Regions from separate parts of the Streptomyces prunicolor genome, predicted to be linked through region 3. Evidence: riboswitches for the same ligand, from Rfam matches in the RefSeq annotation. Region 3 holds a riboswitch; each other region holds the start of a gene.
What was found. A riboswitch is a leader RNA that binds a small molecule or an ion and turns the genes downstream of it on or off. The one in region 3 is predicted to bind cobalamin.
Positions count from the first base shown of each region.

Region 1: linked by a shared signal. The riboswitch ahead of OG588_RS48485 (ABC transporter substrate-binding protein) and the one ahead of metE (5-methyltetrahydropteroyltriglutamate--homocysteine S-methyltransferase) in region 3 are both predicted to bind cobalamin.
Region 2: linked by a shared signal. The riboswitch ahead of OG588_RS33295 (ribonucleoside-diphosphate reductase subunit alpha) and the one ahead of metE (5-methyltetrahydropteroyltriglutamate--homocysteine S-methyltransferase) in region 3 are both predicted to bind cobalamin.
Region 4: linked by a shared signal. The riboswitch ahead of OG588_RS11055 (cobalamin biosynthesis protein) and the one ahead of metE (5-methyltetrahydropteroyltriglutamate--homocysteine S-methyltransferase) in region 3 are both predicted to bind cobalamin.

Region 1 covers NZ_CP108676.1:10,716,194-10,720,397, forward strand. The annotation lists gene OG588_RS48470 (ABC transporter permease subunit) at 1-588, shown strand, start outside; gene OG588_RS48475 (ABC transporter ATP-binding protein) at 603-1,286, shown strand; gene OG588_RS48480 (M20/M25/M40 family metallo-hydrolase) at 1,302-2,207, opposite strand; cobalamin riboswitch at 2,328-2,541, shown strand; gene OG588_RS48485 (ABC transporter substrate-binding protein) at 2,595-3,656, shown strand; gene OG588_RS48490 (FecCD family ABC transporter permease) at 3,653-4,204, shown strand, end outside.
Region 2 covers NZ_CP108676.1:7,207,296-7,211,499, reverse strand. The annotation lists gene OG588_RS33310 (DUF3311 domain-containing protein) at 1-245, shown strand, start outside; gene mctP (monocarboxylate uptake permease MctP) at 242-1,852, shown strand; gene OG588_RS33300 (GNAT family N-acetyltransferase) at 1,974-2,480, shown strand; cobalamin riboswitch at 2,503-2,657, shown strand; gene OG588_RS33295 (ribonucleoside-diphosphate reductase subunit alpha) at 2,781-4,204, shown strand, end outside.
Region 3 covers NZ_CP108676.1:8,698,661-8,702,864, reverse strand. The annotation lists gene scpA (methylmalonyl-CoA mutase) at 1-768, shown strand, start outside; gene meaB (methylmalonyl Co-A mutase-associated GTPase MeaB) at 765-1,757, shown strand; cobalamin riboswitch at 1,830-2,053, shown strand; gene metE (5-methyltetrahydropteroyltriglutamate--homocysteine S-methyltransferase) at 2,191-4,204, shown strand, end outside.
Region 4 covers NZ_CP108676.1:2,463,824-2,468,027, reverse strand. The annotation lists gene OG588_RS11060 (cobyric acid synthase) at 1-1,451, opposite strand, end outside; gene OG588_RS11055 (cobalamin biosynthesis protein) at 1,448-2,389, opposite strand; cobalamin riboswitch at 2,489-2,631, opposite strand; gene OG588_RS11050 (hypothetical protein) at 2,778-2,999, opposite strand; gene OG588_RS11045 (inorganic phosphate transporter) at 3,033-4,204, opposite strand, start outside.

The sequences.
Region 1 (4,204 bases), 2.0 Mb from region 3:
GGCACGGTCGCCCTCGGTGGGCAGGAGCTGGCCACCGTGTCGGCGCACGGGAGGGCGCGGGCCGGCCTCGCCCGTTCCTGGCAGAGCCTGGAGCTGATCGAGGACCTGTCGGTCCTGGACAACTTGCGTACCGCGTCCGACTCGGGCAGTTGGTGGTCCGGCCTGCTCGACCTCGTACGGCCCAGCAGGGACAAGCCGACCGCGGCCATGCTCCGCGCGATCCAGGCGCTCCGACTCGACGACGTGCTCGGCGCGAAGCCCGGGGAACTGAGCACCGGCCGCCGCAAACTCGTCGCGCTCGCTCGTGCGATCGCGGGCGAGCCGTCGGTCCTCCTCCTCGACGAACCATGCTCGGGCCTGGACCAGCACGAACGGGAAGAGGTGGGCGAGGTGGTCAGGATGCTGGCCGAGAACTGGGGGATGGGAGTGCTGTTGATAGAGCACGACGTCCATTTGGTGCGGCGCGTGTCCGACCGCATCGTGGCACTCGACTTCGGGAAAGTGATCGCCCAAGGCCGACCCGATGACGTGCTGTCGGACCCGAGCGTCATGGCGGCGTATCTCGGTGACGTCACCGAGACGGCGTGAAGGGCGGTGTCGACATGAGCCTTGTGCTGGAGACCCGGAACATCCATGCCGGCTACGGCGACGTGACAGTCGTTCGTGACCTCAATCTCAGCGTCGCCTCGGGCGAGATCGTCGCGCTGCTGGGCCGCAACGGCGCGGGCAAGACCACGGCCCTGCTGACCCTGGCCGGCGCGTTGCGCCCGCTCTCCGGGGACCTCGACTTCCTCGGTGCGCCGGACAGATCCTCGCTCGCGGCCCGCGCCCGGCGGGGCTTGGGCCTGATGACCGATGACCGTTCGATCTTCTTCGGCCTCACCGTCCGCGAGAACTTGCGGCTGGCACGCGGGAGCGACGACGTGATGTCACTGTTCCCCGAGCTGGAACGGCTGCTCGACCGGCCTGCGGGACTCCTGTCGGGCGGTGAGCAGCAGATGCTCGGCCTCGCCTCCGTGCTGGCGCGAGAACCGAAGCTGCTGCTCATCGACGAATTGTCGTTCGGGCTGGCCCCCCGGATCGTCCAGCGTCTCATGACGGCCGTACGCCAAGCGGCCGACCGGGGCACGGCGGTGATCCTGGTCGAGCAGTTCGCCCGGCTCGCACTCGACGTCGCCGACCGCGCCTATGTGCTGGTCAACGGTCGCGTGAGTGACGAAGGCACCACGGACGAACTGCGCGCGAACATCGCCGAGTTGGAGGGCAAGTACCTGGGTGTGGACTGATGAACCCGATACCGTTCAGAGGGCGCCGGACATGAGCCGGTGGACCACCTCGGTCAGTAGATCGGTGCCCGCGCTGATGTCGTGGTCGTCCGTCAACTCGCCCTCGTTGTGGGAGATTCCCTCGATGCTGGGCACGAACAGCATGATCGACGGCGCGATGTCCTTCATGTTGACCGAGTCGTGGCCGGCGATGGTCATCATGGTCTGGTGGCTGAGCCCCAGCTCGTCGGCGACGCGGGCGGCGAGTTCGACACCGGCCGCGGGGAACGGCGCCACGCCCCAACCGTGCGTCTGTACCTGCTCGATGGAGACCGACGCGCGCTCCTCGATGCCCGGGATCGACTCGGCCAGCTTCTTGGCCGCCGCGTCGAGCAGGGCTTCGTCGGGCGAGCGCAGGTCGACGTGCATACGCACCTCGCGGGCCACCACGACAGGGGAGTTGGGCTCGACGGTCATCTCGCTCACCGAGGTGTGCAGCGGCAAGTCCGTGCTCTGCTCGGCCAGTTCACGTACCGCCACGACGAGGAGCGAGGCACCGAACAGGGCGTCGCGCCGGTCCGCCATGATCGTGGATCCGGTGTGCGACTGCTCGCCGCGCACCACCACCTGGTACTTGCGTGCCGCCCAAGTGGCGTCCACCAGGCCGATGGTGAGCCCCTTGTTCTCCAGGTCGCGACCCTGCTCGATGTGGATCTCGGCGTATGCCGCCACGTCCGGTCCGGGGTAGTCGCCGATCGTGCCGATCTCGCGGAGGGCGGCCTCGACAGTGGTGCCCGCGGGATCGGTCGTCGCGAGGGCGGTGTCGGCCGGCAGCTTTCCGGTGAACACGGCGCTGCCCATCATGCTCGGCTTGAAGCGGGAGCCTTCCAACTCTGCGCCGCCGGTGTCTATGTCGCCCGCGCTGAATCCTGCGTCCGTCACTTCGGTTCACCCGTTGCCCAACGGCCTTTGTCGCGAGGTGAGTTCAGGCCCACGAGTGTAGCGGGCACAACAGCGCAGGCACCTCCGTGCCGCCCCGCAGCGGGAGCCGACCGTCGATCTTGATAGGTTGTGCGGGCCAGTCGTGCCACAACCGAGGCCAGGGAATCCGGTGGAAATCCGGAACTGACGCGCAGCGGTGAGGGGGACGGGCGGGGCAGCAGACGCCACTGGGGCGACACGGGCCGGCCGAAGGAGCCGGTGTGTGACGCGCCGGGAAGGCGCCCCGTCCGGACGAACCCGAGTCCGAAGACCTGCTGGCGCCTTCTCGCCCTCGGCGAGGGGGAGTTCGTAGGCCAGGCTCCGCGTTCGAGCCCCGACAGGCAAGGCATGCCCGTGCTCCGTACCGCCCCCGTCCCGCTGCGCCGCCGTACCGCGGCCCTCCTCATCGCGCCCGCCCTGCTGCTCACCGCGTGCGGCGGATCCGACGGCGACAGTGCCGACGGCGAGACGGAGAAGTCCGCCGCGGGCTTCCCGCTCACCCTCACCGACTGCGGGCAGAAGGTCACGCTGAAGTCGGCCCCGAAGCGGGTCGTCTCCCTCAACCAGGGCACCACCGAGATCCTGCTCTCCCTCGGCCTCGCCGACCGCATCGCCGGTACGGCGACCTGGACCGACCCCGTGCTCAAGGGGCTGGAGAAGGCGAACGCGACCGTGCCGCGCCTCGCCGACAACAACCCCTCCTTCGAGAAGGTCCTCGACGCCGAACCCGACTTCGTCACCGCCTCCTTCGTCTCGACGCTCGGCAAGGGCGGTGTCGCGACCCGCGAACAGTTCGAGAAGCTGGGCGTCCCGACATACGTCTCGCCGTCCGACTGCGCGGGCAAGGACAACGACAGCGGCGGCGACGGCTCGCGCAGCACACCGCTCACGCTCGACACCGTCTACGGCGAGATACGCGACCTGTCCCGGGCGATGGGCGTCAAGGAGCGCGGCGACAGGCTCGTGGCCCGGCTGAAGGCCCGGGTGACCAAGGCCACCACCGGGCTCGACGCCTCCGACACCTCCCTCATGTACTGGTTCGCCAACGCCCAATCGCCCTACCTGGCCGGCTGCTGCGGCGCCCCCGGCGCCATCACCCGTGCCGTCGGCGCGAAGAACGCCTTCTCCGACACCCACGACGAGTGGCCCCAGATCAACTGGGAGACCGTCGCCGACCGCGACCCCGACGTCATCGTCCTCGGCGACCTGACCCGCAAGTCGCAGACCGCCGAGACCGCCAAGGCGAAAATCCGCTTCCTGGAGACCAACGCGGCCACCCGCAACCTCACCGCCGTCAAGAAGAAGCGGTACATCCTGCTCAGCGGCCAGGCGATGAACCCCTCCATCCGCATCGTCGAAGGGATCGAGCAGGTCGCCGCCGGCCTGCGCGACTTCGGACTCGCCAAGTGACCGTCCGCACCCTGCTGTTGACGGGCGGCGGACTGGTCGCGTTGCTGGTTTCCGTGGCCGTCGCGGTGACCATCGGACCCGCCGACATCTCCACGGCCGACGTATGGGCGTCGGTCGCGTCCCACCTCGGCGGCGGGGACAGCACGCTCGCCCCGCTGCGGGACGGCATCGTCTGGGACCTGCGCATGCCCCGCACGCTGCTCGCCGCCGTCTGCGGCGCCGGGCTCGCGCTGTGCGGCGCGGTCATGCAGTCGCTGCTGCGCAATCCGCTGGCGGATCCGTTCGTGCTCGGCGTCTCCTCCGGGGCGTCCACGGGCGCGGTGGCGGTCGTGGTCCTCGGCGTGGGAGGCGGGGCCGTGTCGCTGTCGGCGGGTGCCTTCGTCGGCGCCCTGCTCTCCTTCGGGCTGGTGATGCTGCTCAGCCACAGCCTCGGCGCGAGCATGGACCGGGTGGTGCTGTCCGGAGTGGCCGCCATGCAACTCTTCTCCGCACTCACCTCGTTCACCGTGCTGACCTCGGCGGACGCCGAGACCACCAAGGGCGTGCTG
Region 2 (4,204 bases), 1.5 Mb from region 3:
TCCCGCCCGAAGCGGCAGCACCGGTGGTGACACCGACACGCGTCGTCATCGCCGTCTGCCTGTTCGCGCCCTTCGTCGCGCTCCTCTGGGTCGGCTCCTACGCCAAGACGGACCCCGCGTTCATCGGCATCCCGTTCTTCTACTGGTACCAGATGCTGTGGGTGCTGATCTCGACGGCGCTGACGATGACCGCCTACAAACTGTGGCAGCGCGACCAGCGGGCCCGCCATGGAGGTAACCGGTGAACGACGGCGTGAACGGCGTCGCCCTCGGCGTCTTCATCTTCTTCTTCCTGGCCGTCACGGTCCTGGGCTTCCTGGCCGCCCGCTGGCGCCGGGCCGACAACGAGCAGAGCCTCGACGAATGGGGCCTGGGCGGACGGTCGTTCGGCACCTGGGTCACCTGGTTCCTGCTCGGCGGCGACCTCTACACGGCGTATACGTTCGTCGCGGTCCCGGCGGCGGTCTACGCGGCGGGCGCGGCCGGCTTCTTCGCGGTGCCCTACACGATCCTCGTGTACCCCCTCATCTTCACGTTCCTGCCCCGCCTCTGGTCGGTGTCGCACAAGCACGGATACGTGACGACGTCCGACTTCGTGCGCGGCCGCTTCGGCTCGAAGGGCCTGTCCCTGGCGGTGGCGGTCACCGGCATCCTCGCGACGATGCCGTACATCGCGCTCCAACTGGTCGGCATCCAGGCCGTGTTGGACGTCATGGGGGTGGGCGGCAGCGCGAGTTCCAACTGGTTCGTGAAGGACCTGCCGCTGCTGATCGCGTTCGCGGTGCTGGCGGCATACACCTACTCCTCCGGCCTCCGCGCCCCCGCGCTGATCGCGTTCGTGAAGGACGGCCTGATCTACATCGTCATCACGGTGGCGATCATCTACATCCCGATCAAGCTCGGCGGCTTCGACGACATCTTCAGCGCGGCGGGCGCCAAGTTCAAGGCGGCGGGAGCGGGCGGACTCGTACCGGCCCCGGCGGGCCAATGGACGTACGCCACACTGGCGTTGGGCTCGGCACTGGCCCTGTTCATGTACCCCCACTCGATCACGGCCACGCTCTCCTCGAAGAGCCGCAACGTGATCCGCCGCAACACCACGATCCTGCCCCTGTATTCACTGATGCTGGGCCTGCTCGCACTGCTCGGCTTCATGGCGATCGCGGCCGGAGTCAAGGTAACCAACGGCCAGTTGGCGATCCCACAGCTCTTCGAGAACATGTTCCCTGACTGGTTCGCGGGCGTGGCCTTCGCCGCGATCGGCATCGGCGCCCTGGTCCCCGCGGCGATCATGTCCATCGCGGCGGCGAACCTCTTCACCCGCAACATCTACAAGGACTTCATCAAGCCGGACGCGACCCCGGCCCAGGAGACCAAGGTCTCCAAGATCGTCTCGCTCCTGGTGAAGGTCGGCGCCCTGGCCTTCGTCCTGACGATGGACAAGACGGTAGCCATCAACTTCCAGCTCCTGGGCGGCATCTGGATCCTCCAGACCTTCCCGTCCCTGGTAGGCGGCCTCTTCACCCGCTGGCCCCACCGCTGGGCCCTCCTCACCGGCTGGGCGGTCGGCATGATCTACGGCACCCTCGCGGCGTACGGGGTCGCCTCCCCGACCCAGGACCACTTCGGCGGCTCGTCCAAGGAGATCCCCGGCATCGGCGAGATCGGCTACATCGGCCTGACGGCGTTCGTCCTGAACGTCGTGGTGACCGTGGTCCTCACGTTCGCGTTGAAGGCGTTCAAGGCCCCGGAGGGCGTGGACGAGACAGCTCCGGGGGACTACACGGCAGACGCAGGCGACCCGGGCGTAGAGGTGGAACTACCTCCGGCAACAGCAGGGGCAACCCATTAGCGCCGGGTGAGCATCCCCACCTAAGGGGCGCGGGGAACTGCGCGACCAGCCACGACGAACCCGCAGCGGGCCACCGAGAGCACCCCCCTCGGCGGCCCGCTGTTCGTACACACTCACCTACATGGACATCCTCATCCGCCGAGCAATCCCCACCGAATACGAAGACCTCGGCACCCTCACAGCCCACGCCTACCTCGACGACGGCCTCCTCGACTACGGCGAGACCGACCCGTACCTCCCCGTGCTGAAGGACGTAGCAGGCCGAGCCGCAGCCGCCGAGGTCCTCGTCGCCGTAGAGGGTGACCACCTCCTCGGCGGAGTCACCTTCGTCCAAGGCCCCGGCCCCGTCGCCGACATCGCCCGCCCCGGCGAAGCAGAAATCCGCGCACTGGCAATCACCCGCACCGCCCGAGGCCGAGGCGCCGGCGAGGCCCTGGTCCGCGCCTGCCTCGACCGCGCCCGAGCCACCGAAGGCTGCACGGCCGTGGTCCTGTCGACCCAGAGCTCGATGCACGCGGCCCACCGCATCTACGAACGCCTGGGTTTCGTCCGCACACCCGACCGGGACTGGAATCCCGTGCCACACCTGGACGATCTCACTCTGCTCACCTATCAACTGACGCTCTGAAACCGCCGCGACACAACATCTGGGGTTGCTACGACAGCCCGGCACAAGATGTATGCTCATGCTCGCTGTCGCCGCAGGGGAATCCGGTGCGAATCCGGAACTGTCCCGCAACGGTGTACTTACGTGCATATGCACGCATGGCCAGTCCGAGGACCTGCCGACAGCTCGCGTCCGGCCACCCGGCCAGGCGCATGACGTCCGGGCCTCGTGGAGTGGGCCGGTGGACGCGACGCCCCGTGCGCTCGTGTACTGCCGCCTGCCCTCGGCGAGGCCCCGTGCCGAGCGAGGGAGAGCCCCACCGTGACCATCGCGCCAGCAGAGCCGGCATCAGCGACCCAGGTGAACGAGGCGACCGTAGCGACCGCGACCGGAACCGACGTTCCTGGTACGGCCGTTCCCGGAGCGACCGTTCCCGGAGCCGACGGCCCCGGTACCGCGATCCTGCGGACCCTGACCGAGCTGACCGCCGATCTCCCCGACGCCGACCCCGGCCGGGTCGCCGCCGCCACGTTGCGCGGCCGGTCCGCGCACGCGGACGTGGCGGAACTGCGCGAACTGGCCACGGAGGCGGCCGCCGGCCTCATCTCCGAGGACCCCGTCTACTCCCGCCTCGCCGCCCGGCTGCTGACGATCAGCATCGCCGCCGAGGCCGCCTCCCAGGGCGTCACGACGTTCACCGAGTCCGTCGCCGTGGGCCACCGCGAGGGCCTCATCGCGGACCGCACCGCCGAGTTCGCGACGCTGCACGCGGCCCGCCTGGACGCGCTGATCGACACGGAGGCCGACGACCGCTTCGGCTACTTCGGGCTGCGCACCCTGTACAGCCGTTACCTGCTCCGCCACCCGATCACCCGCAAGGTCATCGAGACGCCCCAGCACTTCATGCTGCGTGTGGCCGCCGGTCTCGCGGAGGACGACAGCACCCGCGCCCTGGACGAAGTAGCCGCGCTCTACCGCCTGATGAGCCGCCTCGACTACCTCCCCTCCTCCCCCACGCTCTTCAACTCCGGCACCCGGCACCCCCAGATGTCGTCCTGCTACCTCCTCGACTCCCCGCTGGACGAGCTGGACTCCATCTACGACCGCTACCACCAGGTCGCCCGCCTCTCGAAGCACGCAGGCGGCATCGGACTGTCGTACTCCCGTATCCGCAGCCGGGGTTCACTGATCCGCGGCACGAACGGCCACTCGAACGGCATCGTCCCGTTCCTGAAGACGCTGGACGCCTCGGTCGCCGCGGTGAACCAGGGCGGCCGGCGCAAGGGCGCGGCCGCGGTGTACCTGGAGACCTGGCACTCCGACATCGAGGAGTTCCTGGAGCTGCGGGACAACACCGGTGAGGACGCCCGCCGTACGCACAACCTGAACCTGGCGCACTGGATCCCGGACGAGTTCATGCGCCGGGTGAACGAGAACGGCGACTGGTCGCTCTTCTCCCCCGCCGACGTGCCCGAGCTGGTCGACCTGTGGGGCGACGAGTTCGACGCCGCGTACCGCAAGGCCGAGGCGCAGGGGCTGGCCAGGAAGACCATCCCGGCCCGCGACCTCTACGGCCGCATGATGCGCACCCTCGCGCAGACCGGCAACGGCTGGATGACCTTCAAGGACGCGGCCAACCGCACCGCCAACCAGACGGCCGAGCCGGGCCACACCGTCCACTCCTCGAACCTCTGCACGGAGATCCTGGAGGTCACGGACGACGGCGAGACCGCGGTCTGCAACCT
Region 3 (4,204 bases):
CGCGTGGAGACCGACGAGCAGATCGACGTACTCAAGGTCGACAACTCCTCCGTACGCACCCAACAGATCGAGAAACTAAGGCGGTTGCGCGCGGAGCGCGACGAACAGGCCACCCAGGACGCGCTGCACGCGCTGACCCGCGCGGCCGGCGAAGGCACCGGAAACCTCCTGGAGCTGGCGGTGAACGCGGCCCGCGCGAAGGCGACGGTCGGCGAGATCTCCGACGCGCTGGAGAAGGTCTACGGGCGGCACGCGAGCCAGATCCGTACGATCACCGGTGTGTACCGCACCGAAGCCGGCGACTCCCCGTCCGTAGAACGCACCCGCACTCTCGTGGCCGACTTCGAGGAGTCCGAGGGCCGCCGCCCCCGCATCCTGGTCGCCAAGATGGGCCAGGACGGCCACGACCGCGGCCAGAAGGTGATCGCCACCGCCTTCGCGGACCTCGGCTTCGACGTCGACGTCGGCCCGCTGTTCCAGACCCCCGGCGAAGTGGCCCGCCAGGCCGTAGAGGCGGACGTACACATCGTCGGAGTGTCGTCCCTCGCCGCCGGACACCTCACCCTCGTACCGGCGTTGAAGGAGTCCCTCGCAGAGGAGGGCCGCGAGGACATCATGATCGTGGTCGGCGGAGTCATCCCACCCCAGGACGTCCCCACCCTCCTGGAGATGGGCGCGGCGGCCGTGTTCCCGCCCGGGACGGTGATCCCGGACGCGGCCTACGACCTCGTAGAACGCCTGGCCGCCGACCTCGGGCACACCCCGTGATCGAGGTCGACACCTATGTGAAGGGCGTACTCGACGGCAAGCGGGCCCTGGTGGCCCGCGCCATCACCCTCGTCGAGTCGACCAAGCCCCAACACCGCTTCATGGCCCAGGAGTTGCTGACCGCGCTCCTCCCGCACAGCGGCCAGGCCCGCCGGATCGGCATCAGCGGCGTACCGGGTGTCGGCAAGTCGACGTTCATCGACGCGTTCGGCACGCTGCTGACTTCACAAGGCTTCCGGGTCGCGGTCCTCGCCGTAGACCCGTCGTCGACCCGCACGGGCGGCTCCATCCTCGGCGACAAGACCCGCATGGAACGCCTGGCCGTGGACCCGGCGGCCTTCGTCCGCCCCTCGCCCACCGCCGGCACGCTCGGCGGCGTGGCGAAGGCGACCCGCGAGTCGATCGTGGTGATGGAGGCAGCGGGCTACGACGTCGTCCTGGTCGAGACGGTAGGCGTAGGCCAGTCGGAAACGGCGGTCGCGAACATGGTCGACTCCTTCCTGCTGCTGACCCTGGCCCGCACCGGCGACCAGCTACAGGGCATCAAGAAGGGCGTCCTGGAACTGGCCGATGTCATCGCCGTCAACAAGGCGGACGGCCCGCATGAGCGCGACGCGAAGAGCGCGGCACGGGAGTTGGCGGGCGCGCTACGCCTGATGCATCCGGCCGACGCGGCCTGGACCCCGCCGGTTCTGAGCTGTAGCGCCCGCGAGGGAACAGGCCTGGACACGGTCTGGGAACGCCTGGAACAACACCGCTCCCTGCTGGACTCCACGGGCCGCCTGGCCGCGAAGCGCAGCGAGCAACAGGTGGACTGGACGTGGACGATGGTCCGAGACGAACTGCTGGGCCGCCTGCACTCAGATCCGACGGTACGTGCGCTGACTCCGGACCTAGAACGCCAGGTACGAGAGGGCGAGTTGACAGCAACACTGGCGGCTGAGCAAATCCTGCAAGCCTTCCAGTCCCGGGGACCCCAACCCACCTAGGGGCGCGGGGAACTGCGCGACCAGCCCCCACCGAGCCGCAGACAAAAATCGACGCATCCACCCCAAACCCTTTAGGCTGGCGGCGCAGCTGGTTCGCCCCGTCACCCAGACGGACGCGTCGCAAGAGGGAACCCGGTGAAACTCCGGGACTGCCCCGCAGCGGTAAGCAGGAACGACCGCCGTCATACGCACTGGGCCCACACAGGACCTGGGAAGCGACGGCCAGTAGGTGACCTCCGGTCAAACGGAGGCCGTGCCCGCAAGTCCGAAGACCTGCCAACTGCCCGCACGCGAAGCATTCACGCGCGGAATCCCGGTGACCTCGTGGGCGGGTCGGCGTACATACGGGCGGTCACCATCCCCCGGTCTACGAACCTTCGCGCTCACGTCCCGACACCGGGATCCAGGGAGATATCTCGCGAAGGAGATTTCCGTGACACCGAAGTCCGCAGCCGCGGCAGCACGGGCAACCGTCTACGGCTACCCCCGCCAGGGCAAGGCCCGTGAACTGAAGAAGGCCATCGAGGGCTACTGGAAGGGCCGCGTCGACGCCGACGCCCTCCGCACCACCGCCACCGAACTGCGCCGCACGAACTGGCAGCAACTGACGGACGCCGGTATCCACGAGGTTCCGACCGGCGACTTCTCGTACTACGACCACGTCCTGGACACCAGCGTGATGGTCGGCGCGATCCCCGAACGCCACCGCACCGCCGTCGAACTCGACGCACTGGACGGCTACTTCGCGATGGCACGCGGCACGCAGGACGTGGCGCCGCTGGAGATGACGAAGTGGTTCGACACCAACTACCACTACCTCGTGCCCGAGTTGGGCCCGGACACCGTCTTCACCACTGACTCCACCAAGCAGGTGGCGGAGTTGAAGGAGGCCCTCGCCCTGGGCCTGACAGCCCGCCCGGTGCTCGTCGGCCCGGTCACCTACCTCCTGCTCGCCAAGCCAGCCCCCGGCGTGTCCGCGGACTTCGACCCGCTGACCCTGCTGGACCGGCTGCTGCCCGTGTACGCCGAGGTCCTCGCCGATCTACGGGCAGCGGGCGCGGAGTGGGTCCAGCTGGACGAACCCGCCCTGGCCCAGGACCGCACCCCGGCCGAACTGAACGCCACCACCCGCACCTACCGGGACCTCGGCGCCCTCACCGACCGGCCGAAGCTCCTGGTCGCCTCCTACTTCGACCGCCTCGGCGAGGCGCTCCCGGTCCTCGCCAAGGCACCCGTGGAGGGCCTCGCGCTCGACTTCACCGAGTCCGCCGCCGCCAACCTGGACGACCTCGCCGCAGTGGGCGGACTGCCCGGCAAGCGGCTGATCGCAGGCGTGGTGAACGGCCGTAACGTCTGGGTCAACGACCTCACCAAGTCCCTTGCCACGCTGGGTACGTTGCTCGGTCTGGCCGACCGGGTCGACGTGGCCGCCTCCTGCTCGCTGCTCCATGTGCCACTCGACGCCGCCGCCGAGCGGGACATCGAGCCGCAGATCCTGCGCTGGCTCGCGTTCGCGCGGCAGAAGACGGCCGAGATCGTCACCCTCGCCAAGGGCCTGGCCCAGGGCACCGACACGATCGCCGCCGAACTCGCCGCCAACCGCGCCGACTTGGCCTCCCGAGCGGGTTCTGCGCTCACCCGCGACCCCGCCGTACGGGCCAGGGCCGCCGCGGTCACGGACGCCGACGCCCGCCGCTCCCAGCCGTACGAAGAGCGGACGGCGGCGCAGCGCGCGCACCTCGGGCTGCCGCCGCTACCGACGACCACGATCGGCTCGTTCCCGCAGACCGCCGAACTGCGCACCGCGCGGGCCGACTTGAGGGCGCGGCGGATCGACACGGCCGGTTACGAGGAGCGGATCAAGGCGGAGATCGGCGAGGTCATCTCCTTCCAGGAGAAGACCGGCCTGGACGTCCTCGTGCACGGCGAGCCCGAACGCAACGACATGGTCCAGTACTTCGCCGAGCAACTGACGGGCTACCTCGCCACGCAGCACGGCTGGGTCCAGTCCTACGGCACCCGTTACGTCCGCCCGCCGATCCTGGCCGGGGACCTCTCCCGCCCGGAACCGATGACGGTCCGCTGGACGACGTACGCGCAATCGCTCACCTCGCGCCCGGTCAAGGGCATGCTCACCGGACCGGTCACCATGCTCGCCTGGTCCTTCGTCCGCGACGACCAGCCGCTCGGCGACACCGCACGACAGGTCGCCCTCGCCCTGCGCGACGAGGTCAACGACCTTGAGGCGGCCGGGACTTCGGTCATCCAGGTCGATGAGCCCGCCCTGCGCGAGACCCTCCCGCTGCGCGCGGCGGACCGGGAGGCGTATCTCGCCTGGGCCACGGAGGCGTTCCGGTTGACCACCGCCGGGGTGCGGCCGGAGACGCAGGTCCATACCCACATGTGCTACGCGGAGTTCGGCGACATCGTGCAGGCCATCGACGACC
Region 4 (4,204 bases), 6.2 Mb from region 3:
CGCCAGAGCGCGTCCGTGTCCGCGTGCTGTTCGATGAGGTCGCCGAGCCGGTCGAGCTGCTCCTCGCGCAGCGCGGCGAACGAGGTGTCGGGCGCCGGTACGAACCGGCGGCCCGCGGCGGTCGCCACCTCGCGCAGAAACGCCCGCCGGAACCCGTCCGACTCCAGCGAGCCGTGCCAGTGGGTACCCCAGGTCTGACCGACCCGGCAGCCGTCCAAGAAGGGTTCCCCGCCGGTGAGTTGGGCCACCCCATGATGGATCTCGTACCCCTCGACCGGTTCGCCGAGGGCTTCGCCGACGGGCCGAGTGAGGGTCTTCTCGCGAGAGAACCGCACACGCAGCGGCAGCACCCCAAGTCCCTCCACCGCCCCCTGTCGGCTCTCGACCTCGTCCTCGATGTGTTCGCCGAGGATCTGAAAGCCGCCGCAGATACCGAGAGTTGGCCGTTGTTCGGCTGCCCTGCGCACGAGGGCGTCCGCAAGTCCCCGCTCCCGCAGCCACTCCAGCGCCTTCACCGTCCCCCGGGTCCCGGGGATGACGACGAGATCGGCGTCGGACAGCTCCTCCGGCCGGTCCACGAACCGCACCACGACGCCCGGTTCGGCGGCCAGCGCGTCCACGTCGGTGAAGTTGGACATGAGGGGGATCGCGCAGACGGCGACACGCAGCACGTCCTCGCCGACCGGCGGCGCGGTGTTCGACTCCCGCACGGTGCCGCGCAGCGAGATCCGCAGCCCGTCCTCCTCGTCGATCCCGAGCCCGTGCCGGAACGGCAGCACGCCGTACGTCCGCCGCCCGGTGAGGCCGAGCAGCATCTCCAACCCCGGTTCCAGCAACGACACATCGCCCCGGAATTTGTTGACGAGGAACCCGGCGACGAACGCCTGGTCCTCGGGGCTGAGCAGCGCGACGGTCCCGAAGAAGGAGGCGAAGACGCCCCCGCGGTCGATGTCGCCGACCACGAGCACGGGCAGTCGGGCATTGCGTGCGATGCCCATGTTCACGATGTCGGTCCGCCGCAGATTGATCTCCGCGGGCGAACCGGCCCCCTCACAGATCACCGCGTCATACGTGCCCCGCAACTCGGCGAGACAGTCCAACACCGTGCCGAGCAGCGCCTCTTGGCGCCCGCCGTGATAGCCGCGCGCACTCATCTCGCCAACTGGCTTGCCCATGAGGACCACTTGGCTGGTGCGGTCGCTGCCCGGCTTCAGCAGCACGGGGTTCATCAGTGCGGTCGGCTCGATCCGGCACGCCTGCGCCTGCATGGCCTGCGCCCGCCCGATCTCCGCCCCCTCGCGCGTCACGAACGAGTTCAGGGACATGTTCTGCGCCTTGAACGGCGCGACCTTCACACCCTGCCGCACCAGCCACCGGCAGATCCCGGCGGTGACGACACTCTTCCCGGCGTCCGAGGTGGTGCCGGCCACCAACAGCCCGCCGCCGCTCATGACTTGCGTCCCTTCACGAGGAGCCGCCCGGCGACACTGACCCCGAGCGCGAGCAGACCGACGCGCCGGGACAGCCGTACGGCACGCGCGATGTCCGATACCGCGACGGCGCGTCCGTCGCCGTTGAGCACGGGCCGGTGCTCGACCCGGCCGCCGTAGGAGAGCGTCCCGCCGAGGCGTACGCCTAGGGCGCCAGCGAAGGAGGCCTCCACGGGGCCGGCGTTGGGGCTCGGGTGTTTGCGGGCGTCGGTGCGCCAGGCGCGTACCGCTCCGCGCGGGTCGCCGCCCGCTACGGTCGCGAGGGCGGCGGTGAGGCGGGCGCCCGGCCAGCCGGCGACGTCGTCGAGGCGGGCCGAAGCCCAGCCGTAGCGGCGGTACTTGGCCGACTTGTGGCCGACCATCGCGTCCAGCGTGTTCACCGCCCGGAAGCCGAGCAGGCCCGGGACGCCCGCGACGCCGCCCCAGACCAGGGCGCCGACTATCGCGTCGGAGGTGTTCTCGGCGACGGACTCGACGACGGCCCGGGCGATCCCGTCGGCGTCGAGGGACTGCGGGTCCCGCCCGCAGAGGTGGGGGAGCCGGGACCGCGCACCGTCGATGTCACCGGCCTCCAGCGCGCGCCCGATGACCCCGGCCTCGCGCGCGAGGGAGGTCCCGCCGAGGACGGCCCAGGTGGCGGCGGCGGTGAGGGCGGCAGAGGCCGTACGGGAAGGCCGTAGGGCCGAAGCGGCCGCGGCGGCGAGGGTGATGGTGCCACCCACGCACACGGCGGTGTGCAGGGCGCCCCAGCCTCGGTGGTCGCGCCACAGCACCTGTTCCACGGCACCGGCGGCACGGCCGAAGGCGGCGACCGGATGCCCGCGGCGGGGATCGCCGAGCAGGTGGTCGCCGAGGAGGCCGGCGGCGGCGCCGTACGCGTAGACGCGATCGGCACGCATCGGCTCAGCCGATCGCTGGGGCGGGCACTGCGCTGGTACGGGACCTCGAACGGCAGCCGAGCATGGCGATATGTCCTCACTCAGGGTGTCCACGCCCTGGTTCGACGAGACCGGCGGTGAGAGTTCCTGGCTCCCGGGGGTGTCTACCCCGGTGACAGTGGCGGGACCGCGCCGGATTCGCACCGGCTTCCTCTCCTGCCGCCGTACATGGCTCCGGCAGTCCACCATGCTGTTGGAAGGGCCGTCAACTTGCTGTTGACCTGCGGGGACGGAGTGTGCTGATGCCCACATGCGAGGGGCCGTTCACATGGGCTGAGGGGTCACACGGACGTGGGGTGCGGGACGGTGATCCGTCCCGCACCCCACGGTGGGTCCAACTGGCGGCCGGTCAGGCCACGATGAGATAGATCCCGTACGCCACCGCCGCCGCGCAGGCCGCGAAGCAGGCGTACGCGCCGGTCAGGGCGAGGGGCGCGGAGTCGCCCTGGGCGGTGGCGCGTTCGCGGCGGGAGAGGCCGACGATGCCGAGGGTGAAGACGGCCACCAGGGCGACGGTGGCGCCGAGGCTGACGCCGAAGACGGAGCCGAGGGCTGCCCAGTCGATGTGCATGCTGATTCGTTCCTTCGTGTCCGGGGCGCGGGCTCAGACGGCGGCGGCCGGCGGTGTCGCCGGGTCGGACTTCACGACCGGGGCCGGGTTCACGGGCGGCGAGAGGATCGTCGCCGTGAGGCCTTCGGAGAGGGCGACCGACGGGGGCGGCGGGGTCACGGCGGCGATCGCGGTGGTGATCACGCCGGCCGGTTCGTCGATCTCGTTGACGTTCGAGGCGTCGACGACCTGGCGGCGGGAGAGCAGCCAGATGCCGGCGCTGGACGCGACCAGGAAGACGGCCACCAGCGCGGTGCCCCAGTCGCCGAGGTCGGTCACGGACTCGGCGAGCGCGCCGACCAGCGCGGCGGCCGGCAGCGTCAGGCCCCAGGCGACGAACATCCGGGTGGCGGTCGACCAGCGGACGACCCCGCCCTTGCGGCCGAGGCCCGCGCCCATCACCGAGCCGGAGACGGCGTGCGTGGTGGAGAGCGAGAAGCCGATGTGCGAGGAGGCCAGGATGACCGCGGCGGCGCTGGTCTGGGCGGCGAAGCCCTGTTGCGGCCGGAGGTCGGTCAGGCCCTTGCCCATCGTGCGGATGATGCGCCAGCCGCCGATGTACGTGCCCATCGCGATGGCCAGGCCCGCGGAGAGGATGACCCAGGTGGGCGGGTCGGAGTCAGGGGCGATGGAGCCGCCGGCGATCAGGGCGAGGGTGATGATGCCCATCGTCTTCTGCGCGTCGTTCGTGCCGTGGGCCAGCGAGACCAGCCCGGCGGAGGCGATCTGGCCGACGCGGAAACCCTTGTCGGCGGCCTTGCCCTCGGCGTTGCGGCTCAGGGCGTACGAGAAGCGGGTGGCGAGCATCGCCGCGAGGCCGGCGACGATCGGGGCGGCGATCGCCGGGAGCAGGACCTTGGTGACGAGGACGTCGCCGTGGACCGCGCCGGTACCGGCCGAGGCGATGGTGGCGCCGATCAGACCGCCCATCAGGGCGTGCGAGGAACTGGAGGGCAGGCCGACGAGCCAGGTCACCAGGTTCCAGAGGATCGCGCCGACGAGGGCGGCGAAAATGACCTCGGGACGGATGCCGCTCTCATCGACCAGACCCTTGGAGATCGTGTTGGCGACCTCCACGGAGAGAAAAGCGCCCACCAGGTTGAGGGTGGCCGACATGGCCACCGCGACCTTGGGCTTGAGTGCGCCGGTCGAGATGGTGGTGGCCA